4 regions of the Alteromonas sp. S015 genome follow, and region 3 is predicted to be linked to each of the others. Evidence: predicted binding sites of a transcription regulator. Region 3 holds the regulator's gene; each other region holds the start of a gene.
What was found. The regulator FliA, encoded in region 3, starts transcription of late flagellar genes. The targets are predictions, from matches to a motif close to CTAAAGNTNNNNNNNNNNNNGCCGATA.

Region 1 (7,544 bases), on a different contig from region 3:
CGACGTTTATTGCTAGGCGGAAGCGTAGGCGCGGGTGAAGCATACATGGATGGATTGTGGGACAGTGATGATGTCACTGCGGTGGTAAGGGTGTTTGCGAGGAATTTACCCACCCTTGACGAATGGGAAAATAAGTTTAAATGGGTCACCATGCCCTTCAATAAACTCCAACATTTCGCCCGTCGAAATACGCAAGGTCAGGCGAAAAAAAATATTGAGGCGCATTATGATTTAGGCAACAAGCTTTATACCCGCTTTCTTGACCCAACAATGATGTATTCTTCTGCCATCTACCCAGACCCAAATGCTACGCTAAACGAAGCACAGAACTATAAGCTCAAAGCTATCTGCGACAAATTACAGCTTACTGAGCATGACCATCTCCTGGAGATAGGTACAGGCTGGGGCGGATTAGCTGTCTATGCAGCCAAGCACTACGGCTGCCGTGTGACTACCACAACGATATCTGAAGAGCAGCATGCATGGGCCAAAGAATGGATTGCCCGAGAAGGTCTTGAGAACAACGTCACTTTACTTAAAAAGGACTATCGTCTGCTCGAAGGCAAATATGACAAGCTCGTGTCTATCGAGATGATTGAAGCGGTAGGTAAACAATTTTTAGGTAATTTCTTTGAAAAATGTTCATCACTCTTGAAAGACCACGGCCTTATGTTGCTTCAGTCGATAACCATAGATGACAGACGTTACGATAGCTATTCAAACAGCGTCGATTTTATACAGAAGTATATCTTTCCCGGAGGATTCTTACCGTCACAGCACCAGCTTAACGCTCACCTGAAAAAGTATACCAATATGATGATTCGTGACTTGCACGACATTGGTATTGATTATGCGAAAACGCTGAACCATTGGTATGAAGCATTTATTTCTGCAAAGGATGAACTGTTAAACGATGGCTATGACGAGCGCTTTATGCGGATGTGGACCTATTACCTGAAGTATTGCGAAGGTGGTTTTTTGGAAAGAACGATCAGCACCGTTCAACTTGTTATATCAAAGCCTCATTACAGAGATGACGTGGCGCGAGTTTAACAATTCTAATTATCGATACATACAGAACATGAAAACGGCGCTTTTAGAGCGCCGCTTTCATGTTGAAGCCGATAGTAGGTCAAAGCACTATTCGTCTACAACTGATATAGGCTTGGATATCATTGGCTTGCCTTGATTAATATTAATCTCAACACGGCGATTTTGAGCCCTATCTGCGGGTGTAGTGGCATTTTCTACAATAGGGGCAGTATCTGCCTTACCCACTACTGACATGCGACTTTCGTCAAAACCTGGCGCTGTACGCATAGCTTCGGCAACTGCCACGGCGCGCTGTGCAGACAGGTCCCAATTGGAACGATATAGTTCGTTGGCAATGTGCTGTCCGTCACTATGCCCTGAGATCTCGATTTCTCCAGGAACATCTGCCAACAGCGCACCAATTTTTCTTAATACCGGCTGGAACTGAGGCTGCAAAAAGGCTGAGCCTGCTGAAAATGAACCATTTTCACGGATACGAATGGTTAACTGCTGCCCCAAAGACTCCATTTCCACCGAGCCATCTAGAATTTGCTTTTCTAACTGCTGAGCTACTTTTTTCATTAATTCAGCCATTTGAGACTGATCTGTGCTTTGTTCAGCCGACGAGGAAGACTCGGTAACAGTTTGTTGAGATTGACCGCCCCGCTGCTCTCCACGTTGTTTTTGCCTACCGCCAGCAGAATCTTCATTACCGGCCTGAAATTCAAGCATTTGCTGAGTCATTTCGGTGGTTTGCTGCTGAAGGGATTCAATAGGCGTAGGGTCGGGCTTGCCGGGACGAAATTCCATAGCAATAACACTGGTGCCCTTTGGAATATCTTTTACTTCAATTTTATTTTGCACACCGAAAGCAAACTTCATAGAGCCAGCAATTTGCTTAAACTTCAGTACGTCCATTTCCGAAAAAGAAAGAAGAAGTACAAAAAAGCACATTAGCAAGGACATCAAGTCTGCGAAGGTTCCCATCCAGGCTGGAAGCCCCTCGGGGGGACATTTTGGGCATTCTTCTTCGGCCATTACTCTTCCTCTGCACTTCCGCGTTTACTCGCCGCAAGGTAGTTCTTTAACACCCCTTCGATAACACGTGGGTTCTGGCCGTCAGCGATCCCCACAATACCGTCAAGAACAAGACTCTGGTTTAACTTTTCTTCGCCAGCTCTTACCGCTAGCTTAAATGCAATCGGCAAACACACCACGTTGGCAAAGAATGCGCCGTACAGTGTGGTTAGAAGGGCTACCGCCATAGCAGGACCGATAGCTTTAGGGTCGTCCATGTTAGACAGCATGGCAACCAGGCCAATCAAAGTACCAATCATTCCCATTGCGGGTGCCACGTCGCCCATTCCTTTGAATATAGAGGCACCGAATTCATGCCTTTCGGTCGTCATCGAGATATCTTTAGCTAACGTTTCCCTAACCACTTCAATGTCGTGACCGTCAACCAACATATCTACACCCTTTTGCATGAATTCATTGGAAATTTCTGCTTCTTCAAGTGCTAAAAAACCGCCCTTTCGTGCAGCATCTGCCATTTCAACGATTTTTTCAATTAGCTCTTCGGGCGTTTCGATTTTGAACATGAATGCTTTACCAGCAACTTTACCCGCGCTGAAGAATTGCCCCAAAGTAAACTGAGATAAGACAACAAATAGTGTTCCCCCGAATACAATAAGTATTGATTGCACGTCGATGAACATGCCCAAGCTGCCGCCCAGAATCATAGCCATAACTATGAAACCAATGGCGCCCAACATACCTATGACGGTTGCTAAATCCACTCACTCTTCCCCATTTATGCGCAGTCAGTGCTGTTAGTGTACAAACATCCTATCGGCAAAAGATAGAAATACTAAAACGACATTATTGAAAAATATCACATTTATTTGTTTATTATGAAGTAGGTTCAATGTAAAAGCGCTGCTTTGTCGGCTTTTGCAAAATAAAAACATCTAGCGTCCTGTGAACCTGTCACTTTTGCCTTATGTTTAGTAAATAATATTGTCAATTCTATAAGAATAATGGCGCTTTTATCGAATATAGCATAATTTACTCGTATGTTGCCTTTGAGACTGAATGAAAAAAAAGCTATGTCACTGTGATATAGGCGATATACGGACAAACCATTTGACCCTTGTTCAACCCTCGGTTAATGTGCGCGGTATACGTATTTTGGCCACTATATTGAGTGTTTTTATGACGAAAGAAAATGCATCAGCGTCTTTTGAAGAAACTTTATCAGAACTAGAAGCTATCGTTAACGAAATGGAAAACGGTGACCTGCCTCTTAATAAAGCACTAGAGAAATTTGAGCGCGGTATTGCACTTTCCCGTCAAGGCCAACAATCGCTTGAGAACGCTGAGCAAAAAGTAAAAATACTGCTTAGTGAACAAGGCGAAGAAACACTTCACCCTCTCCCTGAAAGTGAACAACCGTAAATCGTTCATTTTTAACTAACAGGCAATCTATGAATTTTTCTGCTTTGCATCAGCAAGTTAAACAGCAAACTGATGCATCTCTTCTTACTTTAATTGATGATTTACCCGACTACGCGCCACGCTTGAAAGACGCCATGCGCCATGCGTTGCTTGCTGGCGGCAAACGTATGCGTCCCCTGCTGGTACAAGTTGTGGGCAATACCTTAGACGTCCCTAAAAAAGACCAGATGGCTATTAGCATGGCTATTGAATGTGTGCACGCTTACTCATTAGTACACGACGATTTGCCTGCCATGGACGACGACGACTTGCGTCGCGGTATGCCAACTTGTCATATCGCCTTTGATGAGGCGACGGCTATTTTAGCTGGCGACGCGCTGCAAGCGCTTGCGTTTACGGTATTAGCGGATGCGCCATTGAGTACGTACGCCGAAACTAAGCGTGGTCAACTATTATCGGTCCTAGCAAAAAGTGCCGGCTATGTAGGTATGTGTGGCGGCCAGGCTATCGACCTAGCCAGTACAGGTGAAACCATTTCGCTAGAAGCGTTAAAGCAACTTCATAGATTGAAAACCGGCGCTTTATTGAAAGCCTGTGTTGAAATGGTTGCAATTGTTAGTGAAGGCTTACTTTCACAAACTAAGATTGACTTAATGGCCTATGCCGCAGATATTGGGTTAGCTTTTCAAGTTCAAGATGATATTCTGGACGTTGAAGGCAGCAGCGAAAAGCTAGGAAAACCCGCGGGTTCAGACGAAGCGTTAGGGAAAAATACGTTTCCAGCCAAACTTGGTATGTCAGGCGCTAAACAAGAATTAGAAATGCTTCACAATAATGCACTTCAAGCATTGGCGCGTTTACCCTACAATACTGACAGTTTAATTGCGTTTAGCGAGCTTTTGGTAAAACGCGACCACTAGCCACGCGCCATGTTGAAAAAGATAATAAGTACATGAGTTTAGATCTCCAACATTACCCAACGCTTGCGCTTGCGCAAACGCCTGACAAATTGAGGCTACTGCCCCAAGATAAATTACGCGAGCTCGCCGATGAATTACGTGAGTATTTACTCAATAGTGTAAGCCAAACTAGCGGTCACTTCGCTTCGGGCTTAGGCACGGTAGAGCTTACTGTCGCGTTACATTATGTGTACAACACTCCTTTCGATCGCTTGTTATGGGACGTAGGGCATCAAGCCTACCCTCATAAGATCCTCACCGGCCGCGCAGAGCGCATGAGCACGATTCGCCAAAAGAATGGCCTACATCCTTTCCCTTGGCCACCTGAAAGCGACTACGACACCTTTGCCGTTGGCCATTCCTCCACGTCGATAAGCGCGGCGCTAGGTATGGCTGTAGCGGCGGAAAAAGAAGGCAAAGACCGCAAGGTAGTGGCGGTTATTGGCGATGGAGCAATGACCGCAGGTATGGCCTTTGAAGCCCTTAATCACGCCGGCGATATCAAAAAAGATATGGTTGTAGTACTTAACGACAACGAAATGTCTATTTCTGAAAACGTTGGAGCGTTAAATAGCCACCTAGCGCGCTTACTTACAGGTAACTTTTTCAACTCTATACGCGATGGCGGTAAAAAACTGCTAAGCAATGTACCTCCTATTAAAGAGTTTGCCAGCCGTGCTGAAGAGCATATAAAAGGCATGGTGGTGCCCGGTACTATATTTGAAGAACTAGGCTTTAACTATATTGGCCCTATCGACGGCCACGACGTTAATGGTGTAGTTGATACGCTTCGCAATATGCGCAAATTCGACGGCCCGCAGCTTTTACACGTAGTCACTAAGAAAGGTAAAGGCTACGCAGTTGCTGAAGAAGATCCTATCAAATTTCACGCGGTTCCAAAATTCAACCCGGCAGATAACGCGTTGCCAAAGTCTAAGCCTTCAGCGCCTACTTACTCGGCAATCTTTGGGAAATGGCTGTGTGATATGGCCGCGCAAGATCCCAAACTTATGGCAGTAACGCCAGCCATGCGCGAAGGTTCAGGCATGGTTGAGTTTTCTCAGCGTTTTCCAGAACAGTATTTCGATGTTGCCATTGCCGAACAGCATGCGGTAACGTTTGGCGCAGGCCTTGCTAAAGACGGTATGAATGCCGTTGTTGCTATTTATTCGTCGTTTCTGCAGCGTGCCTACGACCAACTCATTCACGATGTGGCGATTCAAGACTTACCCGTATTGTTTGCCATTGATAGAGCCGGTATTGTAGGCGCAGATGGCCCTACTCACCAGGGGGCGTTTGATATCGCTTTCCTTCGCTGTATTCCAAATTTGGTAGTTATGGCCCCTTCAGATGAAAATGAATGTCGCCAAATGCTCTACACGGGTCACAAGCTACAAAAACCCGCTGCTGTTCGCTACCCTCGAGGTGCCGGCATGGGTATCACACCTGACGAAGCCATGACTGAGCTTGAGATCGGTAAATCTCGCACGGTTCGTGAATCGTCGAAAGATAAGTCAGAAAGCATTGCCATTTTAAACTTTGGCTGTCTATTACCCTATGCCCTTGAAGCTGCAGAAGCCATTGACGCCACGGTTATCGATATGCGTTTTATTAAGCCCTTAGACGGTGATGCTGTGCTAAAAGCAGCTGGTGAACACAGTGCACTTATTACGTTGGAAGACGGCTGTATTATGGGCGGAGCTGGCAGCGCGGTGCTTGAACACTTGCAGCAAAATGGCGTATTAAAAGCGGTGAAGATGTTAGGGTTGCCAGATAGTTTCATACTGCAAGGCACACAGCAAGAAATGTACAAAGAGCACGGTTTGGATGCAGAAGGTATTATTGCTGCTGTAAACAGTGTTGGACAAACGAGCTAGTTTAAAACCTTGCTCGTTCCACACCAACGATGTGTTATCAAACTCGAAGGCACAAAACCAATTATCTATTTAAAAATCCCTAGCTTCAACGTATCTCCTCTTGTTATTAAAAAGCCCGCTATTGCGGGCTTTTTAATTGAAAAAACGTCGGTCTAAAATAGTGCTAACGCAGCAGGCCAAAACGCCATTAGCAAATGTAAACAACCGCACGCCATAGCACCCGCGATTAGGTCATCCAGCATAATGCCTGTACCGCCGTGTAAGCGCTTATCGATAATACCTATTGGCCAAGGCTTCAAGATATCGAAAAGCCTGAATAGAACAAAGCCTACAAGCAACGAGGACGCTGAAATAGGGACAAATAGAAAAGTCACAAACATGCCCGCTATCTCATCCCACACGATTGAACCGTGATCATGAACCTGCATATCATCAGCAGTCTTCCCGCACAGGTAAATACCTACAACAGAAAATATCAGCGTAAGCGCGATAAAGGAAATGAGGGAAATCTGGCTGCACGCAATAAGAAGCGGCAACGCAGCGAGTGAACCAAAGGTTCCCGGCATAAAAGGAATAAGCCCACTGCCAAAACCGAGTGCGAGAAAATGCACTGGATTTTTCATACTCACTCTGGCGCGAAATTCAGCCTGCATGCTTCTTCCTTTTTATTGCTTTTGTGGGATATACATTTAGCCTAAAAGGCGTGCTCGTAACCTGACGGGTTAGTAGGGGTAAACTTTTCATTATCTTTCAGCAACGACAGTGTGCCGTTGTGCCCCGTCAATTGCCCGATACATGTAGCTTTCACATTCGTACTTGCCAACGATGTTTCCAGGCTTCCACGCTGCTCTTCACTTACGGTAAAAATAAGCTCATAGTCATCGCCCGCCGATAGCGCATACTCAATGGCTTGCTCAGGAGCAACCGCGCTTGTTAGCGCTCGTGAAAGCGGTAAACGCTCTACATGAATATTCGCACCGCAATTAGACGCTTTTAAAATGTGCCCTAAATCTGAAATTAAACCATCAGAAATATCAATACACGACGTTGCAATACGTCGGATAGCAGTGCCTACCGCAACGCGAGGCGTTGGAAAGTAATGTCGATTGACCAATACGTCTTTTGCTTCACCGCTTACGCTAAGCTTATTTTGCAAAATGTCTAACCCTGCACCTGCGTCACCAAGCGTTCCTGTAACATAAAGCCAGTCACCCGGCTT
Region 2 (7,544 bases), on a different contig from region 3:
CGACTGATCACGCATAGCGTCTTGTAATGCTGTTGCAAAAACAGGGTGTCGAGCTCGGTAAGTTTCGTCATAGCTGCTGCTTACTGAGTTTGCGTTGGCGATATTACTTGCCGTGGTATTTAGACGCACATTTTCCGCTTCCATACCCGTACTCGAAATTTGCATTACGTTAAATAAACCCATGACTATTGACCTCCTGAGCTGAGTGCTTTTTTCATGCCTTTAACTTTACCATTCAAAAATTCAAGGCTAGCCTGGTAGCGCATTCCATTATCTAAAAATCGGTTTCTTTCCGCCTGAACTTCTACCGTGTTACCGTCACCGGTGTCTGGTTGAGTTGGAATGCGGTACTGCATGTCAAAGTTTGCCGCTACTGACGTTGAATTGCCGCTTAGGTGGCGTTCATTGGTTCGCACCATTTTCGAGGAATGCCCTGTTGAACTGCCCGATGTCTCTCGCATTGCTGACTGCATAGCTTTATTAAAATCGATGTCTCGCGCTTTATAACCAGGCGTATTTGCGTTGGCCAGATTTCCGGCAATCACTTCCATACGCTCGGTACGTATACTGAGCGCTGACGCGTGAAAGCCCACCAGTTTATCTAGGTTAATAGCCATAACATGACCTCTGACATACTTAAAACATTTCGTGTTGACAATCTAAATGAGCATTTAAAAGTGAGACTTTTGCCGATTTACTGTCGCTTGTGAAATAGTTTGCAAGGCTGATGCCAAAATTAGATTTTGACGGGGGGAAATGGACGTCTTAGTTTCAACTTAAACAATTAAAAGCTTTATTAATCAGTCCAGTAACTTAGATTATTTTTTCTGATAGTAAAGGCCAGGGTGACACTTAACCATACTGTATATATCACTCGCAGCACTGATAGATTCCGATGCGCCAAGGAATAGCACACCCTGAGGCTGCAACTGTCCGGCAATTTGTTGCAGGATCCGCTGTTTCACTTCAGCAGAAAAATAAATTAATACATTTCGGCAAAACACTATGTCAAAGCGGCCAAGTGCGGCATAGCTTGAAAGTAAATTTAAACTTCTGAAGCTGACCATGCGACGAACGTCGGATTTTACCTGCATAAGTCCACTTTCATTTTTTTGGAAAAAGGCCTGTCTCCGATGCGGGGATAAGCCTCTCGCCAAAGACAACTCGTCATAAATACCTAACTCACATTTTTGCAGCATTTCTGATGACAAATCCGTGGCTACAATCTCAATACCCGCCCTCAATGCACCAGGCCGCTGACGCTGGTATTCAAGTACAGACATGGCGATGGAGTACGGTTCTTGCCCAGACGAACAGGCCGCGCTCCAAATTCGGATCTTTTGATTTTTTGTCGATATTGCTGGTAGTAACTCATTTACAAGTAAATCAAAGGGGTAGTTGTCTCGAAACCACAAGGTTTCATTTGTGGTCATAGCGTCGATTACGTCCTGAAGCAAGGCTCTGTCGAACCCCTTCACCACCACGTCTATCAGTTCGTCAGCCGATTCATATTTGTGCTTGAAGAGCAATGAAGCTAAACGGCTGCGCACCAGGTATTGTTTACTTTCACCCAATACTATGCCGCATTGCTTTTCCAAAAACTCTCTAAACTTTACGTAACTTGCTGGCGAAACGTCTTTATTAGCCAATCCTGTCTTGCTCCGTTATTCGCATTCTGTCATCAGCCACTTTTGTACCGCTGTAGCAAGTTCATCGGGATGGAATTTCGCGATAAAGTCATCTGCCCCCACTTTCTGCACCATAGCTTGGTTAAAAACACCACTTAGCGACGTATGCAATACAACATGGAGCTTTTGCAGCTCAGGCGTATTCTTAATTTCAGCGGTGAGTGTATATCCGTCCATTTCCGGCATTTCAATGTCGGAGACCAGTACGCCAACACGGTTTGTCACATCACCGTACTCTTCCGCAATTTGTTTGAGCCTGTTTAATGCTTCTAGGCCGTTTTTAGCAAGTTCAATCTCTAGACCCAGAGAAGTCAGTGCCTTTTTAACTTGATTTCTCGCTACCGCTGAATCATCAGCAATAAAGATAATTTTGTTCTCTTGACCTTCAGTTGTAAGGCCTTCCGCAACTTCTGAACTTACTTCGGCATTCAACGGAGAAATTTCATTCAAAATTTTCTCAACATCTAGAATTTCAATAAGTTCATTCTCAACTTCAGTCACTGCGGTTAAATAACTTGCTCTGCCAGTGCCCTGAGGTGGCGGCATAATTGCATCCCAATTAGTATTAATGATGCGTTCTACAGCCCCCACCAAGAAACCTTGAACAGAGCGGTTATATTCTGCAATAACAATAAAGGCGTTAGAGAGGTCTTCAATTTTACGGCCGCGAGTCGCCATACTCAAATCGATAACCGAGATAGTTTGACCACGAATGTGCGCCACACCACGTACCAACGGATTCAATTTGGGCATTGCTGTGAGTGGAGGACACTGAAGCACTTCCCGCACTTTAAAAACATTAATTCCAAAGCGTTGGCGGCCGTTCAGTCTAAACAGCAACAACTCTAAGCGATTCTGCCCAACAAGCTGCGTGCGCTGGTTTACTGAATCTAAAATCCCCGACATAGGTCACCTCTAAGTAATACTGGGCATGATCATTGCCTCTTCTGATAAAGATAGACAATATCACTAAATTTTTGCAGGTCAAACGACAGAAAAATGACACTAAATAGCATTTTTCAGTTTTAAGAAGGCTTTAACCCTTTCTCTAAACAATCGACCTGCGTTAACGCTCGTGCTTTTAAACCTTAAAGGTTTACTTAGGCTGTTTTGAATTTGCACAAAGCAAACCAGCCGTATTAAGCATAGTCAATAACTTGTAAACTGAACACGAAAAGTCATGATGAAAAATATGAACGCCAAGACGCGCCCAACCATCACACGATTACTGTCATTGACTGTTTGCAGCTTGCTCTCAATAAACTGCTTAGCAACACAAACCAATCACAAACGAGTTGAAGAAGGCGCAAAACAATACCTAATAACACAACTCGCTGATAACACAAAGGATACTAGCATTGATGTGTCTATTGTGAAGATAGACGATAGGATAAATATTCCTGACTGCCCAACCGGATTTGAATATAACGCGTCAAAAGAGGCCTTGAGTCAATCGTATATTTCAGTACGGGTGAGCTGTAGAAATAATGAATGGTACCTTTTCACCAGTGGGCAGGTTACACGTACCAAAGAAATCGTTGTCACCCAAGGAGCAATAAGCCCTGGCACTGTGCTGACATCATCGAATCTTTCTATGGCAAAAGTTGATGTAAGGCGGCTTCGCCACACAGTGTTTAGTGAGCAAGAGGCACTTATTGGAGCAAGAATAAAGCGCCGCGTGACAGGCGGACAAGCTATACAGTCAAATATGCTATGCTTTGTATGTAAAGGCGATAGGATTACCATCACCGCAGAGATAGCAGGGATGGAAGTTAAAACAGCTGGAATCGCTCAACAAGACGGTATCGTTGGTGACAATATTAAGGTAATTAATGCCAGTAGCCAAAAGATGGTGATAGCAAGAGTCGCAAGCCCTGAAGAAGTCGTGATACACTTGTAAATGGGGCAGTGAATATCTACTTTTTTGTTCACGATTTAGCTAAAGAAAGCGGCCAAAAGGCCGATATAAAGTACAGAGGCGAAAAAGTAGTGAGGACTAATTATGGCAATTAACAATATAAACAATGGGTTACCCAAAACACCCGTTGATAACGGGAAGGTTGCGCAACAAAATCAGACGCAACAATCTTCTCAGCAGGCTTCGGCACAAGCTGCGCAAGCCGCTTCGGTTCCGCGCCAAGATTCTGTGTCGTTAACGCAATCTGCTCAACAGCTCAATCAAGTGCAGAAAAAAGGCTCTGAAGCGCCTGTGAACCAAGAAAAAGTCGATCGCCTTAAACGCGCGATTCAAAGCGGTGACTATAAGGTTAATCCTGAAGTGCTTGCTAATAAGATTGCAAAACTTGAAGGCGAAATATTTGGCGCTAAATAGTGAGCGACAATACACGTAATTAATGTAAAGAGATCTGATGTGACTGAACAAGCAAGCCAATTAACACAAGCACTTACAAAGCAAGTTGAGCAGTTGTCTTTGCTTGCCGGATTGCTTGAAAAGGAATTGCAACTTATCAGTTCGCGAGATGCAGAATCTTTGATGAAATTATTAGATGAAAAGACAGCGCTATTGACGTCTATTCAGGCTCTCGATGGACGTATCGAACGTACTATCAGCGACCAAAATTCAATGTCGGAAGAAGAAGAAACATTAATGTCCGACGCAAAGAAACACCTAGACGATTGTAAATACCGCACTCAAGTAAATCAAAAAGCCGTTGAGCAAGGACAGCTACGCCTCACACACTTACGCAACTTGATGATGGAAGTACGCGCCAAAGAATCGCTTACGTACGACAAAAAAGGAAAACCTAAAGGCGGTACGTTAGGCTCAGGAGTTAGCGCTTGACGTTCTGCTCTTCTCAGTAACGATAGTCCTTTAGTTTTACACCTGTGAACGAGATTTATACCCCCAATACATATTTCGCGTCTTTCAACCGTTCTCAAAAAACAATTATCTGCGGGAACCGCCTCTTAGCAAGTGTCTAGTAATACTTCACATCTTTCACTCGGCGCGGTTTTGCGGTCGTCAAATAAATGTCGTAAACCTGCTGCATATCTAGTGCAAGTTCAGTAACGTAGGTATCTTCGCCGACTGGATAGGTTTTCACGACTTCAGCGCCTCTAATTACCCCTTCTACTGATGCACGTAATGTTTCGCTGTCTATGACCAAACGAGAAAGAGATTGGTTGCCTTCAATTTTTTGACCATATACCTGTTCAGTTAGCTCTCGGTACGCATCTAATTTTGACGCTTTCATCGCCATGATAAGCTTCATACTGTCACTTTCACCATGCTGGGAAGAAATAGGTGCATAGCCTACTGCTTTGAGTACTGGATAAGTTTCTGGCTCTATAGTTTCCCACTCAACATGTTTATCAATAACGCCGCATCCACCAGTGCTTATTGCTAAACCAAGAAAGCAAGACAGCAGCAGCGATTTTGATTTGTTTTTAAATTTCAAGCACATAGTTTTATTTCCAAATTGTATTAATAGTCAAATTAATGATGCCATTAACCTGCTTCCGTTAATGGTGGCAGTGCTTTTGAGAAATACCGCCAAAAGTGCGACAACACGTTTCGCTCTATCTATATTGACGTTTTTATAAAAGCGCTTAATAGAAGTCTGTGCAAGATACGCGCCCGTTTGATTTAATAGCAGTACAAACACATCAATTGGCACTCTTTTCGCATATCTCTTTCTATAAACCGAGCGCTTTGTACAGCGCAGATATCGAAAATCTTTAGAGGTGAGCGGTGCGACCTATTAGCAAAACAATGCTAGTCACTATTTTTAACGCTGTCGTGGCGGTAGTTTGCCTGTTAGCATTTTTCGTTGGGCAAGCAAATGCCGTGTGGTACGAAGCTACGGGTCAAGCGGTGGTACGAAATGGCGATAAGGAAACGGCAAGGCATGCGGCTACCCAAGAAGCACTGAAGCAAGCTATGCTTTTTGCAGGCGCATCGGTTCATAGCGTTGCTAAGCTAACGAACGGCCTTCTCAAAAATGAGGAGATGACCATTCGCTCCACCGGTGAAGTAGATCAGTTGGAATTAGTTGATGAAGTGTATAGCGGTGATGTAATTACAGTGAGTATACGTGCCGACATTTTTCCAAGGGAAAAAATTTGTGCCGCAAAAGAAGACCAAAAACATTTCGCTACGACGCATTTCAGAGTGCGTAATAGAGCGCAATTGACACAAGGTAACATTCCAAATTTCGACATTTCAATTACTCAGCAAATTGCGCAGGCCATGCGCGATAAAACAGAGAATTTAGTCATTACTTACATCGCGCCCCATACCGCGAAATTCGACAGTCGATATACTGATGAAAACATTCGTACTCTATCAGCGCAAAGCAATACGCAATTCGTGTTAGTAGGTGTTATAGATGATTTAAGTATGACTAACAAAGAACCGTCGGTATTTACACCGTGGCGCGACGGCACTTCCCTACGCGCATTTGCTATGACCATTCAAGTATACGACGGTATTAATGGAGGCCTGTTGCTAACTAAGTCTTATCAGAATCAGGGAGAATGGACATTCGACAGGTTTGAAAATGTGGATGAATTCTCGACGACATTTTGGCAGTCCCTTTATGGCCAAACAGTCAACGCAACAATAGCAGAAGCGGTCGAAGACATAAAAGAAGCCACTGCATGTCAGCCAATCACGGGTAGAGTGATAAATATTGCCGGCGATAAAATCTCAATTTCTCTAGGCAGGGATAATGGCATTTCTGAAAATGATGAACTATTCCTTTATCAAGCCAAAGAAATTGTCGATAATCGTGGCCGTAAATATTTACAGTATTCACTATACCCTGGCAAGTTCGTAGTTACTAAAGCCTTCGGTAATTCATCGCTAGTCGTCAATGAAAGTGCCGGAATGATGGCAAACATTCAAGAACACGATTTTGTGGTTAAGAAATAGTCTTTCTTAAATTCCACTTATGCGCTCTTAATCTTGGTTGGTTAATCAACACAGACGTGTTATACCTATAAGAATGTATGGCAATTTATACTTAAACTTTAGGTGAAGAAAGTTACTCTCACCTATACTTTAGTATAATTAAAATAATAAATTTATGACCCTTTCTCTATTTGCTTCGCACTGCTTGGCATTAGCGGCTTTGCTATTGGCTGGACAGCAAATGAAGGATCAGTATGTAATCGAGTTTCCAAAGCTTGAACAGGAAGTAAAAAATAAATTTGGCGCTGATAAAGCATCACACGTTGCAGCGCTAGAAGTTACCCTACACGCTCTTGAAAGCAAGGGGGTAAAAGATCAATTGCTTGGTGTAAACGCTTTCTTTGATGAGCATATTCAATATGCTACTGACGATATCGTCTTTAAAGAAAAAGACTACTGGGCAACCCCTTCTGAACTTTTTGGCCATTCTCGCGGAGATTGTGAGGATTATGCCATTGCAAAATATGTAGCTCTGCTACACTTAGGTATTGAAAGTTCCAAACTTCGCTTAATTTATGTAAAAGCAAAGATTGGTAGAAGTCGAGTAACACAAGCACATATGGTTTTAGGATACTATGATTCCCCTTCATCGGATCCGTTAGTGTTGGACAGCTTAGTGTCTAATGTATTACCCGGCTCACAGCGCACAGACCTGATACCTGTTTTTAGCTTTAACGACTCAGGTATTTGGCAACCAGGCAAAGCGACACAGGTTTCTTCGTCTACCAGTAGACTATCTCGGTGGCGTGACGTTATTGAGCGCATGAAATTAGAGGGGATTAGTAGAAGGTCCTAGGAGTTTATGTCAATAACAAGAGAATTGTGGCTAGCCATTATAGTCGTTGTCCTTGTTGCAATTGCAGGTAGCGTGACAATCCATGGAATTACTACGAAGCAATATGTAGAAGAGCAGCTTTACTCTA
Region 3 (7,544 bases):
TTGCTCAGGTAATGGGACTGCTCATTATTTGGTTAACGCTAGATAACTTTACTGCACACTTTGAAACCCAATGGTTTAGAGCAGAACAGTTTATGTGTGAATTATTGAATATTTGTCCGTAGGAAAAAATGGCAGATTCAAGCGAAAAAACAGAAGACCCCACGGGGAAAAAACTCGAAGATGCCCGAAAAAAAGGGCAGCTAGCCCGTTCCCGTGAACTGTCTACGGCATTAGTGCTTATTGTCAGTGCTTTTATGTTTTTGTTTGTAGCAGGGTGGATTGCTGAATCTGTTTTCAAACTTACCCAAAGAATGTTTACCCTCTCTCGTGATGAGACCTATGACACTACACACATGTTTGGCGCTTGGGGCGAAGCCTTTTCTGCGGTAGGTCCTGCCGTGCTGCTTTACATGACCGTTGCTATGTTAGCGGGTATCTATGGCTCTATCGCGCTGGGCGGTTTTAACTTTACGTGGGAAGGTGCAAAACCGAAGGGCTCAAAAATGAGCCCTATCCAAGGCTTTAAGCGCATGTTCGGCATGAACGGCTTAGTCGAGTTACTCAAGTCTATTGCGAAAGTTGTGGTCATTATTTGTATGGCAATTGGGGCTTTATTGTTCTTTGAAGACGAAGCGCTACACCTGGACATGGAGCTTTATCCAGGAAATATATTTCACGCTCTCGACATGCTCAAATGGGCGTTTCTTATTTTGGTGTGTGGCATGATTCCCATTGCACTTATTGATGTGCCTTATCAAATGTATAAGCACAACAAAGAAATGAAAATGACCAAGCAAGAGGTTAAAGACGAGCGGAAAAATGCCGAAGGAGATCCTCTGGTAAAAGGCCGTATTCGCCGTATGCAATATCAAGCAGCTACAAAGCGTATGATGCAAGAAGTACCACAAGCAGACGTGGTAGTGACCAACCCCACTCACTTTTCTGTTGCCATTAAATACGATGAGAAGGGCCTGAGAGCGCCGGTTGTTGTTGCTAAAGGCGCTGATGAATTAGCGATGCACATTAGAAAAATTGCAACAGCAAATGACGTACCGCTGATCCCTTCTCCAATGTTAGCACGCGCCATTTTTTACTCTACAGAAGTGGACGATGAAATCCCTAACGCCCTGTTTATGGCAGTAGCGCAGGTGCTAGCGCATGTTTATCAGTTAAAAGCGCATAAAGCAGGAAAAGGTAAGCGTCCTAAGCCGCTGAAACGGGATTTGCCCATCCCGCCTGAATATCGTCGATAATCATAGTAGCCGGCTGGAAAAATTCCTACTCAATCATGATAGCGTTATTTTTAATCGATTAGCGGTCCATTTACTGGTTTAGTAACAAAGCTGGCACGTTAGTTGAAAACTCTCTTGAAGATTCTTATAAAGCGTCAATTTTCTGATAGAGAGACTCCAAGCCATGCAGTTATCTGGTTATCTACAGCGGTTCGATAAAAATCAACTGCAAAATTTTACGAGTGGTTTAGGCGCCCCTATTGTTCTTTTAGCAATTATGGGCATGGTGATATTACCCATGCCGCCGTTCTTATTGGACGTGCTATTTAGCTTTAATATTGCACTGTCGCTTGTGATTATTTTAGTGGCGGTACTTACTCAACGTCCAGTAGACTTCGGTATTTTTCCCCTGGTTTTGCTTATTGCAACGGTTTTGAGACTAGCGCTAAATGTGGCTTCAACCCGCGTTGTTTTACTTTATGGGCATGAGGGCGGTGATGCTGCGGGTAAAGTTATTGAAGCCTTTGGCGCCGTGGTAATTGGCGGCAACTACGCGGTAGGTATTGTCGTCTTCGCTATTCTTCTTATTATCAACTTCAAGGTTGTGACGGCAGGTGCGGGACGTATTTCGGAAGTAAGCGCTCGCTTTACGTTAGATGCTATGCCAGGTAAGCAAATGGCTATCGATGCCGACTTGAACGCAGGGTATATAGATCAAGACCAAGCACGTAAACGCCGCGAAGAGATTACTGCTGAAGCTGACTTTTATGGCTCGATGGACGGTGCGTCAAAGTTTGTAAAAGGAGACGCGGTAGCGGGTCTTTTCATCATGCTCATTAATATCGTTGGTGGTCTATTCATAGGTATGATTCAGCACGGGCTTACATTCGGTAATGCCATAGAAATCTACACAATTTTGACCATTGGTGATGGCTTGGTGGCACAAATACCATCGCTGTTACTGTCCGTCGCTACAGCTATTATTGTTACCCGTGAAAACGAAACACAGGAAATGGGCAAGGAGATTCGCGGTCAGCTCGGAAATAATCAAGCCCTGTATATTGCCTCGGGCGTTTTATTTGTTATGGGTATTATCCCTGGTATGCCGCATATCGCTTTCTTAGGTTTTTCGTTTCTTATAGCTGGCTTTGCTTATTGGCAGTCGGTTCAAGAAAAGAGAAAAGCGGCAGAGCCTAAAGTGCCAGACAATGTAGTCAAAGATAAGTCAGTTACGCCTGAAGTAAAAGAGCTTGGCTGGGACGACGTTCAGCAGGTAGACACTATCGGGTTGGAAGTGGGCTATCGCTTAATTCCGCTTGTTGATAAATCGCAAGGTGGCGAGTTATTAACGCGTATTAAAGGTGTTCGTAAAAAACTATCGCAAGAGCTGGGTTTCCTTATTCCGCCTGTTCACATTCGCGATAACTTGGATTTAGAACCCAACACTTACACCATTGCTATGTTAGGCGTAACGATTGGTGATTCCATCATTAGTCACGATGAAGAGCTTGCGATAAACCCAGGGCAGGTGTTTGGTAAATTAGAAGGGCGCGCCACTAAAGATCCAGCCTTTGGATTAGACGCAGTTTGGATTAAACCAAATAAGCGCGAACACGCACAAACCCTTGGATACACCGTAGTTGATGCAGCTACTGTTGTTGCCACGCATTTAAGTCAATTACTGTCCAATAATGCTTATCAATTGTTAGGGCATGAAGAGGCGCAACAACTTCTTGATATGCTAGCCAAGCAACACCCCAAACTAGTTGAAGGGTTAGTGCCTGATATTCTTCCGCTAAGTACAGTTGTGAAAGTACTGCAAACCTTATTGTTTGAGGGGGTGCCTATTCGCGACATGCGTACTATAGTCCAAACACTGAGTGAATACGGTACGCGCAGCCAAGACCCAGATGTACTCGTGTCTGCAGTGCGTATTGCCCTTAAACGCCTCATTGTTCAAGAGATTACCCAAGGGGCAAAAGAGATACCTGTCATAACCTTGGCGCCAGAGTTGGAACAGATGTTGCACCAGTCACTTCAAGCAGGTGGCGAAGATGGTGCTGGCATTGAGCCAGGCTTGGCTGATAAGCTGCAAAAATCGTTGCAGCAAGCCAGTCAGCAGCAAGAGTTAGATGGAGAGCCTGCGGTACTCCTTACCTCTGGCATGCTACGACCCGTACTATCTCGCTTCTTAAAATATTCGGTTGTTGGGCTTCATGTTCTTTCTTATCAAGAAGTGCCTGACGACAAACAAATAAAAATAGTCAGTTCGGTCGGTCAATAATCTGACACTGGGTGATTGGAGAGGTTGCAATGAAAATTAGACGTTTCTTCGGCAAAGATATGCGTGAGGCGTTAAGCCAAGTTAAAGCTGAATTGGGCAGTGATGCGGTCATCATGTCAAATCGCAAAGTTGCTGACGGTATTGAGCTTGTTGCAGCTTACGACAAAGAGCCTGAAGCCAAGTTGTTCAAGCCTAATGTTTCTCCACAAGGTGCTGCTAAAGTACCAGGCAAGAAAGCCGTGCCTACCTTAAGCGAAATAATCGGTGATGACGGCCCAGATAGTCTGAAAGCATTGTTAGAAAAGCAGCACGGTGGAAGTAGTAGTGTGCCAGGTTCCGTAACGCCAAACTCATCGATGACAGCGAACGCTAAGCACGCCAACGAAATTGCGTCACATTTGGATTTCTCTGACGCATTTATTGACGACATAGAAACGCATTCACCTGTTCAAGAAAACGTGAATCAACACGCTTTTCCTGAGCATCAGGCATCGAGCATAGGTGATACCCCAGCGACACAATCAGCCGAACTAGCTCAAATTAAAGAGGAGCTGGCGTCTTTGCGCGATGTGTTGCAATATCAGGTTGCAGATTTGATGGAAGCGAAGAACAAACGTCAAAAACCTGTTCATCAATATCTAATTACCCGTTTAACGGATATGGGATTAAGTAATGCACTGGCTAAACAGTTAATAAGCTATACTCCAGCACATTATAATGAGCGTGATGCTTGGGTTTATCTTCTTAACCTATTGGCTAATCGCATAAATGTTACAGGAAACGATATACTTAGTGCACAAGGTGCTGTTGCATTAGTAGGACCAACTGGTACAGGTAAAACAACGACTGTTGCGAAACTTGCTGCCCGCTATGCACAGAAATACGGTGCTGAGTCGGTTGCGATGATTACCATTGATACGTATAGAATTGCAGCCTATGAGCAGTTAGCGACATACGGAAAAATTATTGGCTGCACGGTGAGAAAAGCGCAGACTAGTGAAGAACTTGCGGATTTATTATTCCAACTTCGTCATAAGCGACTAGTATTGATTGATACGGCTGGATTTAGCCAAAGGGATAGTCGATTAATTAAACAGATTAAGCAGTTTGATAACGGCCAAATGCCAAATGTTAAAAAATATTTGGTAGCGCAAGCGAATACACAATATCCTGCGTTGCAGAGAATCATTAAAGCGTATGATGATATTGAACTAAGTGGCTGTATTTTCACGAAGTTAGATGAGTGCTACTCTTTAGGAGAGGTGCTCAGTGCAGCGGTTGAATACCAACTACCGGTTAGTTATGTCACCGATGGTCAGAAAGTACCTGAAGACATTAAGATTGCAGAAGCGAAATCTTTGGTTTCCGCTGCTGCAAAGCTTTATAAAAAGTACGGTTTGAATCATACTAGTGGCAACAACGCAATTAAAACAGCATAAGCAGTATGATTGACGACCAAGCGAGTAGCTTAAGAAAAATGAAGCAATCACGGTTAATCAAAGTAATCGCCGTCACCGGTGGTAAAGGTGGCGTAGGTAAAACAAACATTACACTAAACACCGCTATCGCAATGGCGAAGCAGGGTAAACGTGTGATGGTTCTTGATGCGGACCTCGGTCTTGCTAACGTAGATGTTATGTTAGGACTACGTGTTGAGAAAAACTTATCTCATGTGCTTTCTGGCGAATGCACCCTTGATGAAGTATTAGTGACCGGCCCGCACGGTATAAAGATTGCCCCTGCCACATCAGGTACGCAGTCGATGGCCGAATTGTCGCCTACGCAACACGCTGGCCTGATTCGCGCCTTTAGCGAGCTACGATCACAAATTGATGTGCTTATTGTCGATACGGCGGCAGGCATTTCAGACATGGTGTTAAGCTTTTCAAAAGCTTCACAAGACATTATGGTTGTTGTGTGTGACGAGCCTACTTCATTGACAGATGCGTATGCATTGATAAAAATTCTGAATAGAGAACACGGTGTTTTCCGCTTTAAAGTTGTAGCTAATATGGTTCGCGACGTGAGAGAAGGCCAAGAGTTATTTAGTAAGTTGAGCAAAGTGACAGGGCGTTTTTTAGATGTTGCACTAGAATTAGTGGCAACAGTACCGTTTGACGAGAACATTCGTAAAGCGGTACGTAAACAAACATCCATTGTTGATGCTTACCCGGGGTCACCGGCGGCCGTTGCAATTACACAGTTGGCAAGTAAAGCCTTAACATGGCCTATTCCAGCGCAGCCAGGTGGTCACTTAGAGTTTTTTATTGAACAATTAGTTGCAGAAAAAGCCGTAGGAAGTCAGCGTTGAACAGCAAGGCAGCCGCTTATCAACAACAAACCGATAAGGCGCAGTTAGTCGAACGACATGCACCTTTGGTTAAGCGTATAGCGCATCACTTAATAGCGCGATTGCCTGCTAGTGTTTTAGTAGACGATTTAATTCAGTCAGGAATGATTGGATTACTAGAAGCCGCACGTAACTTTGATGGCTCAAAGGGAGCCAGCTTTGAAACGTTTGCTGGTATTCGCATCCGCGGTGCTATGCTAGATGAAATTCGTAAAGGGGACTGGACGCCGCGTTCAGTTCACCGAAATGGTCGCGCCATTACAGAAGCAATTTCGCAAGTAGAAAGCGAAACAGGGCGAGACGCTAGAGATTCTGATATTGCTAACAAGCTTAATGTAAGCTTGCAGGAATATCACCAGATGCTTAATGAAGTAAATGCAGGAAAGCTGGTTGGTATTGAAGACTTAGGTGTGTCAGATGACGTTATATCGACAGAACAAAATCGAGGTAGCGACGCACCACTGGAAGATTTAATGCAAGGCGCTTTTCAAAAGGCGCTTGCCCATGCAATTACGACATTACCTGAAAGAGAGGCGATTGTACTTTCACTGTATTATGATGAAGAGCTGAATCTCAGAGAAATAGGTGAGGTTCTTGATGTAAGTGAGTCGCGAGTCAGTCAAATTCATAGTCAGGCCATGTTAAAACTCAAATCACGAATGAAGTCGTGGCAAGCTGACGAAGAATAGAAATTAATAACAATTAACCCCTCACTGGAGGCTATTTTGGACAAAAGCATGAAAATTCTCGTGGTCGATGATTTTTCAACCATGAGACGTATCATCAAAAACCTACTCAAAGATTTGGGTTTTTCCAACATCCAGGAAGCGGATGACGGAAGTACTGCATTGCCGATGTTGCAGCAAGGTGATTTCGATTTCGTAGTTACCGATTGGAATATGCCAGGTATGCAAGGTATTGACTTGCTTCGCGCAATTAGAGCCGATGACAAACTCAAGCACCTACCAGTACTTATGGTTACTGCTGAAGCGAAAAAAGAGCAAATTGTTGCCGCCGCGCAAGCAGGTGTTAATGGCTATGTTGTTAAGCCGTTCACTGCAGCAACACTTAAAGAAAAATTAGATAAAATATTCGAACGTTTAGGTTGATCCAGACGCTCACCAGAGAAATGAGGTTTACTGGATGTCAACGAATGTAAACGTTCCAATTTCGTTGGAAGAAGCAAAACAGCTTGTCACCTATCTCGAAGAAGGTGACAACGCTTCTGCCAATGCCCTCTTAGAAGCATCCTCAATGAAAGAAAACGTTGAGCTATTTGCTGAAGTTGGGAAACTGACGCGTCAACTTCATGACGCGCTGAATAATTTTCAAATAGACGACCGCATTAAAAATCTCGCGACCGACGATATTCCTGATGCACAAACCCGCCTAACCTACGTAATTGAAGAAACTGAAAAAGCTGCTAATACTACTATGGATGCCGTTGAAGCGAGTATGCCTATAGCTGAAATGTTGTCGGCGCGCATCGAAAAGGTTATGCCTGAGTGGAAAAAGTTAATGAATCGCCAAATAGAGTTGGGTGAATTTAAAGCTTTATGCGCAGATATAGACGAATTATTGGAGGAAGGTTCGGCGCAGTCAGCTAAACTTACACAGTTACTTACAGAAGTACTGATGGCTCAAGGTTATCAAGACTTGACAGGTCAGGTTATTCGCC
Region 4 (7,544 bases), on a different contig from region 3:
TGTCACAATTGTATGATCTAAATTTGACTATCTAATGTATATACAGTATGTTTAACAGTGACAGTAGTAGACTGTAACACAGGAGAAGAAACATGCGTAAAGTAGTACTAACATTAGCTCTATCAGCAGCCTTTGGTATTGCGCATGCGGAATCTGGTGAGAACCAGCTTTTCGATTGCATGGATGCGAAAACATTCGAAATGAATAACCAATGTATGTCGGATCAAATCGGCAACAACATTAGGTTCCGTGATGCACAAGCAAAGCTGATCGACATTGCAAGCGAAAGTCAAGGTGACTACGCCATTGCAACAATGACATTCGATCAAGAAAATATGCACATCGACATCGTAGCACACAAAGACTCGCTTAACGCGCTTGCTGCGAACCGTAACTAATTTTTAGTTATCACACAGAAGCCGGCGACAATTTCGCCGGCTTTTTTGTATCAGTTAGAAAATTCTATTAAGTCCATTAATAGCAGCAACTCGATAAGCTTCTGCCATGGTCGGATAGTTAAATGTAGTGTTAACGAAGTAATCTATAGTATTGCCTTCGCCTTTTTGCTGCATGATAGCTTGACCGATGTGAACAATTTCAGAAGCACGTTCACCGAAGCAATGAATCCCTAAGATCTCTTTTGTTTCGCGATGAAATAAGATTTTCAGGCTGCCAGTTTGTGTCGACGCAATTTGCGCTCTGGCCAAGTGTTTAAACTGGGCTCTTCCCACCTCATAAGGCACTTTTGCAGCGGTAAGTTCTTGCTCTGTTTTACCTACAGAGCTAATCTCGGGGATGGTATATATGCCAGACGGAATATCTTCTACCAACGCTGAATGGGTTTTTATGCCAAGCATAGCCTCTGCGGCGAAGCGGCCTTGGTTATAGGCTGCTGATGCTAGGCTTGGATAACCAATCACATCTCCAACAGCGAACACGTTGTCTACGTCAGTCTGATAATTTTCATTAACTCTGAGCTGGCCCCTGCTATCTGCTTTTAAACCAATGTTCTCGAGTTTAAGTGTATCTGTGTTACCCGTGCGCCCGTTAGCAAATAATAGGCAATCAGCACGCATGCGCTTACCTGATTCTAAGTTTAAAATCACAGAATCATCGGTTGCTTCAACTGAAGAGTAGGTTTCGTTGTGGCGAATAAGAACGCCGTTATTCCACAAGTGGTAGCTTAATGCGTCAGAGATCTCGTCATCCAGAAATGACAGTAAGCGATCACGCATGTTAACAAGGTCAACTTTTACGCCTAGCCCTCTAAAAATGCTCGCATATTCGGAGCCAATAACCCCTGCGCCATAAATGATAATAGATTTGGGATCGTGATCTAAAGATAAGATAGTGTCTGAGTTATAAATGCGTGGGTGGTTGAAGTCGATATCTTTTGGGCAGTAAGGACGTGAACCGGTTGCGATAGCAATTTGACCCGCAGTGACAGTATCTTTCGAACCATCTTTACGGGTTATCTCTAACGTATGCGCATCTACGAAACTGGCTTCACCGTGAAAAAGGGTAACGCGGTTTCTATCATAAAAAGAAGAGCGAAGTCGCGTTTGGCTTTTCACAACACCGCTTGCGTGACGCATAATATCAGAAAAAGTAAGGCTTTTACTCAAGTGATTGTCGGCAAATAGGGGCGATGAGTTGTATTCAATAAGACGACTGACGGAGTGACGAAGGGCTTTTGATGGAATAGTACCCCAATGGGTACAACCACCTCCCACTGCCTCATATCGCTCTACAACCGCCACTTTTTTTCCCGCTTTGGCAAGCTGCATTGCAACGCCTTCTCCACCTGGACCTGTACCAATAACTATTGCGTCATAGTGATACGATGGAGCCTTTGTTTTTTGCTTCGTTGCCATGTTACTTTCCCGTATTGTTACTTCTATGATGTGGCGTTTGAAATCGCAATCACCGCCATGATAATTCAATGATGTAGCTTGAATATTTAAGCTTAGAATGAAGCCAAGTCTTATATCTCAGCTCAACAAACTCTAGTATAACTACCTTACTTGATGTGTCATTCCAACTATAGATCAAAAAAAACCACATAAGCATAGACTTATGTGGTTTTTTACAAATATTAAAGACAAAGAAGGTGTTTACGCCATTTGAAGTGACAAGCTCTGCAATTGCGTCCATTTTTCTTTTTGAACAGCAAACGCATGCTTTAACTCTTTGTATTTATACGCAAGCTCTAGCCCTTCGATACTGCGCTTTAAGGTGCGTTGTTTAACGCGCATCACGCGTTTTTTTGTGGCGTAGTATTCACTCATGCGCTGTATTAACAAGTCGTACTCTTCTTGAATGGTGTGCATCATCTCTTCAGCATTAGGCAGTAGCGATACTTTTTCGCTTGCTCTTTGCAGCTGCATTGCCGCCAATGCTTTCTCTATGCGCTCTTCTGGTACCTTGCGAAGATTTGATGTAAGACCGACCAGTGATAATCCTCTAATTAGCCATTTTGTAGGATCAAACTGATACCAGCGAATACCATTACGGTAGTCGTATTCAAAAATGTGATGGTAATTGTGATAGCCCTCACCAAAGGTAAAGAAAGCAAGAATGCTGTTATCGCGTGCCGTATTCTTGTCAGTGTAAGGCTGGCTACCCCAAAAGTGAGCAAGAGAATTAATGAAAAAGGTCACATGGTGAACTAGCACTAGGCGAAGTACTCCGGCCACTAAAATCATGCCTAACACGTCACCATTTAAATAGCCCAGTAGGCCCGTGATCCCGAAGTTGGCTGCCAATACGATAGGTAAATAATAGTTGTGTTGCCACATTACTACCTTATCTTTTTGTAAATCTTTACAGTTGCTGTAGTCGTCGTAACGTTTTGCTTGATACTCGCGCAACATCCAGCCGATGTGTGCAAACCAAAGGCCTTTCTTCGCTGAGTAGGGGTCTTTGTCGTTGTCATCAACATGACGATGATGAACGCGATGATCTGACGACCAGTGCAGAATACTATTTTGCAACGCCATGGCACCACCAATCGCAAGAATCACTCTAACAACCACATTGGCATCGTAAGTTTTATGCGACCATAAGCGGTGATAGCCGGCAGTTATCGACATACCGGTGAAATAAAACAGGAATATAGCCGCACCGATTTCTGCCCAATCGATGCCTTGATACGCCACCCATAGCGGCACACCAATAAACGCAATAGCGCCAGATATAATAAATACCAGCACATTAGTAAGGATAAGAGGAGGTTTTTTCATTTTATACAACTTGGCTTACAACTGTTCGCTAATTTATCGTTTTACGAGGCTTCAGGCAAGCAAAACCCCGATTAGTTCTGCTTACATGTGTGAAATTTAATTATAGTAAAGCTACGCTGAAGCGCTCGTTATTTGAGGATTTTTCTGCTTAATGCTTGTTTATAAAAGAGTTGATTCTGTTTCTCTTTCCCCACGGGTGTGTGTTGAGATAAACTAACCGCGCTAGTCTTTGATGTGCGAAGTTTGATTGAGTTTATGGTTACTCAGATGACGCTAGGGCTTCAATATCGAGCGCTACAAATCATCAGGCCGTTAAAAGCTAATCAACCAATGGTGCGAATGTGAGTCGACAAGAACAGAAATTAAAAACCCGTCAAAATATCATCCATGCTGCGTTTTCACTGTTAGATGAGAACCGCAGCTTATCGGCAATCAGTTTGCGCGAAGTTGCTCGGGAAGCGGGTATAGCACCTACGTCTTTTTACCGACACTTCAAAGATATGGATGAATTGGGTTTAACGCTGGTAGATGAAGCCGGTTTAGCGTTGCGCCAGCTCATGCGTCAGGCAAGACGACGCATTGCCTCTGGTGGAGGTGTTATTCATACCTCAGTTGAAACTTTCATGGAGTTCATCGCTGCCAATACTAACGTGTTCCGTCTATTGCTGCGCGAGCATACCGGTACGTCGTCAGCTTATCGACTAGCAGTTTTCAGAGAGATTCAACATTTTATCGACGAGTTAACCGACTATATTATTGAACAGCAGGGTGTGGAATATGCGTGTGCTCAGCTTCAAGCTGATGCCATGGTAAGGCTAGTATTTAGTGCTGGAGCAGAGGCTCTAGAAGCTGACGACAAACTACGTCGAGAAATTGGTGAAAGAGTGAAAGCGCAACTTCGCTTTGTTCAAGTGGGCGCGACACAGAAAAAGTAATAATTAAATCAAAGCAGTCGGCTTTCGAAGTCTAAATATGGACTTCAATGGAAGCTATTAAATGCGGAATGATTAACTTAAAAGGCCTTTTCCTTTACGAAAGGCCTTATCGGCTTACACGTAAACTAGCCTTTGCGTGTTAGTAAAACGCCTGCCTCAATATGATGAGTGAAAGGAAATTGATCGAATAGCGCCGATTGAGCAACGTCGTGAGTTTCACTCAAAAGCTCAAGGTTTTGCGCCAAGGTTTCAGGGTTACACGAGATATACACGATATTATCGTAATCCTGAATCATTCGTAGCGAGTCTTCATCTAATCCAGCTCTCGGTGGATCGACTAACACAGTAGTGAAATTGTATGTACTTAGATCAATGCCTTCTAAGCGGCTAAATGTGCGCTCGCCCTTCATTGCCTGAGTGAATTCTTCAGCGGCCAATCTGACAATCTTCACATTGTTAAGTTGGTTTTGCTCAATATTAAACTGCGCTGCTTGCACAGAAGGCTTTGCTATTTCGGTACCCACGACGTTGTCGAAATGAAGCGCTAGTGGCAGTGAAAAGTTTCCCGCGCCGCAATACATCTCCAGCAAATCTCCCGAGAGCGGCTTTACACAATCTAGCGCCCATTCAATCATTTTACAGTTCACTTCAGCGTTAGGCTGGGTGAAGCTATTTTCGATGTGCTTAAAAATGAATTCTTTACCGTTTACCGGTAAACGCTCAATAACAAAATCGTTTTCGATAATAAGCTTTTGCTTTCTTGCGCGGCCAATGATGTTTACTTTCGGAAAGTGAGCCTCTAGTGTCATTTTTAATTCATTTGCAGCCCGCTCCCATTTATCATCTAGCTGGCGATGATAAAGAAGGCTGATAACAAGTTCACCAGATAGCGCAGAAAGATAGTCGATTTGAAATAGTTTCTTTCTTAGCGCTTCATTTGGTCTTATTTCTTCAAGTAACAATGCCATAGCATCGTTTATTGTTTTGCATGCAGGAGGGAAACTATCTACGCGATACTTCTCTTTCGTTTCCTGATTGAACATGATGTGAAATAAATCATCGCCCTCATGCCATATTCTAAACTCGGCACGCATACGGTAGTGCGTTGGCTGCGATGGAAATACAGAAAGTGCAGGCGCATTAAATGGAGAAAGTAACGCAGTAAGGCGAGTTACTTTTTCGTCTAACTGAGCTTGATAGCGTTGGTGTTCGGTCGGGGACATAAAATTCTCCATTCAATGTTGAGGTCGCGAATTGTAGTCTCTTAAAAAATAACTGCAACAAGAGGTATCTACTTCAGCGGCACGTATTAAGGAAGTGACAGTAAAAAAAGTTGTATTAAAATTAAACAATATTGATTCTTTGCCGATAATAAGATTGGGGATAGTGAGGATCAAATTATGAACGTGGGTCAAATTAAGGCTTTTATGGGTGATCAAAAAGCAGATCAAAAGGCATCAGTTCACCCGAACGACATGTTTAAAAAGCAGTTACAGCAAGATGGATTGCAGCAAGCCGCTGAGTTTTCGAAACAACAATCGGCATCAGTATCTGTTTCAAGTAGCCAAACTAGCATAGGTTTTCGCGTGGTGAGTAGTAGTCTTTACCAAGCGTTGGAATTGAATGGCCAAAAGCCACAAGAAACCAAAGAGAAAAACCTTGAAGAGAAGTCGAGCGGTTTGTTCGATTTTGAAAAAGTAGCCAGAAATGTACTTAAATTCGTAGGTGGTGTCATTAGAGGTGCGGCAAATGACGGTGCTAGCGAAGAAAAGCTTAATAGTTTATTCAGCCAAGCGAGAGAAGGGGTAATGCGTGGTTTCGAGATGGCTGAAAAAGATCTTGCTGGATTTATGAATGAAGAGATTGAGCAAGGAATATTAAAAAGTCGCGATCTCATCGACACAGGTATTAACGATCTAGAAAACGAAATATTTGGTCGCCAACAACCTAATGCCGTCTCCTTTTCATCATTAAATGCCATAGCAGGATCAGATGAGAGGAGCGGTAGTTTGGTGATTAGAACTAAAGATGGAGATGAAGTTACCTTTAGCTTTGAGAGTCTTCGTTCGTTTCAAGCCTCTCAGCAACGTAGCTTCCGAGTTCAAGAAAGTCAGGAGCAACGCAGCGGAAGCGGTGAGCCAAGTGAAAATAGCTTTGCCGCGTCTTTTACAGAAAAGACGTCATACCAATACTATGAACGAAGCGGTATTAGCTTCTCATTGAAAGGTGAGCTTGATGAAGATGAGTTGAAGTCGATAGCTGATTTGGTTGGGCAAGTCCAGGATCTTGCTGACACCTTCTACAATGGAGACATTGATAAAGCATTTGAAGAGGCGCTAAGTTTAGGCTTTGACGACAAAGAACTGGTTGGTTATGCGTTACAGTTAAACAGAACAACACAAACCGAAGTGTTAAAGACTTATGAGAACATTCAGCATTATAATGAAGAGAAAAGTGATAATGCGAAGTTTGGAAATGTAGTTAGCCCCATAGCGCAATATCTAGAAAAGATGATGGATACTTTTGCTAACGCTGAAAGTACGCTGGGAAGTAACGAAGACTATAACGCTTTAATAGCGGGTTTGATTAACGAAATGGAAGATGTGCAGGTACCCGATCTGATATCGGCTATAAATAGGTTCCACGCTTTCAATCAAACGTTACTTAATGGACTTCCTCAAACTGCTGAGACGAGTGAATAACTGATCATATTACTCATAAAAAAGCCCGGAAGCGAAAGCTAACCGGGCTTTTTTGTAGCATACACACCGTTATTGTATAATTAGACGTGTTCGACTTTGTCTTTTGCCGGGCGAACTTTAAGCGTTCGTTCTTGGAAAATAGAGTCGTTAGTTTTATCAATAACACTATCAAGATCGTTTGTTATAACCTCTATAAAACCGTAACCTTTCCGTTTTCCAGTTTTACGATCCTTCATTAAACGAACCGATTGCACTTCGATAAAGCTACTGAAGTACTCTTTTACTGCGTTCTCGTTTGCTCTATAAGGCAAATTACCCACATATAAAGTTTCTACCGATCCTTCATTAGAATGTGCTCTGGCATCTGAGGAAGATGGACTTTGAATAAGAGACGCTAGCCAAGGAGTAACAATACCGCTAATCAGCAGAGCTGCTGATACAGTTAATGGAACATGGACGTTTAAACTAGCAGAAGAAAATAACAAATAACCTGCAATCGCAAAAATAGCGCTAATAACAGCGCATTGAATAAAGCCTACTTTCATATACCTACCTTTCTATTGTTTATTATGGTGTTGGAGGCTGGTTATAGTTTACTCATTTGTAACAAATTGAACAATAAAATGTGAAAAAACTAGTCTAAAGATGGATTGAGTTGCTAGAAA

Region 1: pomA (flagellar motor protein PomA) is a predicted target of FliA. The motif match lies at 2,882-2,908, and genes of this name have one in related genera.
Region 2: flgM (flagellar biosynthesis anti-sigma factor FlgM) is a predicted target of FliA. The motif match lies at 3,628-3,654, and genes of this name have one in related genera.
Region 4: V7R42_RS18150 (DUF5610 domain-containing protein) is a predicted target of FliA. The motif match lies at 5,522-5,548, and genes of this name have one in related genera.

Annotation. Positions count from the first base shown of each region.
Region 1 is NZ_JAZETO010000008.1:216,011-223,554, reverse strand. It holds gene V7R42_RS16165 (cyclopropane-fatty-acyl-phospholipid synthase family protein) at 1-1,053, shown strand, start outside; gene V7R42_RS16160 (flagellar motor protein MotB) at 1,141-2,070, opposite strand; gene pomA (flagellar motor protein PomA) at 2,070-2,831, opposite strand; gene xseB (exodeoxyribonuclease VII small subunit) at 3,127-3,489, shown strand; gene V7R42_RS16145 (farnesyl diphosphate synthase) at 3,519-4,409, shown strand; gene dxs (1-deoxy-D-xylulose-5-phosphate synthase) at 4,442-6,325, shown strand; gene V7R42_RS16135 (phosphatidylglycerophosphatase A family protein) at 6,478-6,978, opposite strand; gene thiL (thiamine-phosphate kinase) at 7,020-7,544, opposite strand, start outside.
Region 2 is NZ_JAZETO010000014.1:12,129-19,672, forward strand. It holds gene flgC (flagellar basal body rod protein FlgC) at 1-183, opposite strand, end outside; gene flgB (flagellar basal body rod protein FlgB) at 186-617, opposite strand; gene V7R42_RS19595 (CheR family methyltransferase) at 819-1,649, opposite strand; gene V7R42_RS19600 (chemotaxis protein CheV) at 1,665-2,594, opposite strand; gene flgA (flagellar basal body P-ring formation chaperone FlgA) at 2,872-3,588, shown strand; gene flgM (flagellar biosynthesis anti-sigma factor FlgM) at 3,691-4,020, shown strand; gene flgN (flagellar export chaperone FlgN) at 4,060-4,491, shown strand; gene V7R42_RS19620 (LPP20 family lipoprotein) at 4,628-5,113, opposite strand; gene V7R42_RS19625 (flagellar assembly protein T N-terminal domain-containing protein) at 5,422-6,582, shown strand; gene V7R42_RS19630 (transglutaminase-like cysteine peptidase) at 6,737-7,417, shown strand; gene V7R42_RS19635 (bifunctional diguanylate cyclase/phosphodiesterase) at 7,424-7,544, shown strand, end outside.
Region 3 is NZ_JAZETO010000001.1:901,445-908,988, reverse strand. It holds gene fliR (flagellar biosynthetic protein FliR) at 1-122, shown strand, start outside; gene flhB (flagellar biosynthesis protein FlhB) at 129-1,253, shown strand; gene flhA (flagellar biosynthesis protein FlhA) at 1,417-3,516, shown strand; gene flhF (flagellar biosynthesis protein FlhF) at 3,546-4,955, shown strand; gene V7R42_RS03925 (MinD/ParA family protein) at 4,961-5,827, shown strand; gene V7R42_RS03920 (RNA polymerase sigma factor FliA) at 5,824-6,555, shown strand; gene cheY (chemotaxis response regulator CheY) at 6,592-6,975, shown strand; gene V7R42_RS03910 (protein phosphatase CheZ) at 7,010-7,544, shown strand, end outside.
Region 4 is NZ_JAZETO010000011.1:216-7,759, reverse strand. It holds gene V7R42_RS18175 (hypothetical protein) at 93-398, shown strand; gene sthA (Si-specific NAD(P)(+) transhydrogenase) at 453-1,874, opposite strand; gene V7R42_RS18165 (acyl-CoA desaturase) at 2,115-3,242, opposite strand; gene fabR (HTH-type transcriptional repressor FabR) at 3,584-4,177, shown strand; gene trmA (tRNA (uridine(54)-C5)-methyltransferase TrmA) at 4,303-5,400, opposite strand; gene V7R42_RS18150 (DUF5610 domain-containing protein) at 5,578-6,879, shown strand; gene V7R42_RS18145 (RNA recognition motif domain-containing protein) at 6,960-7,424, opposite strand.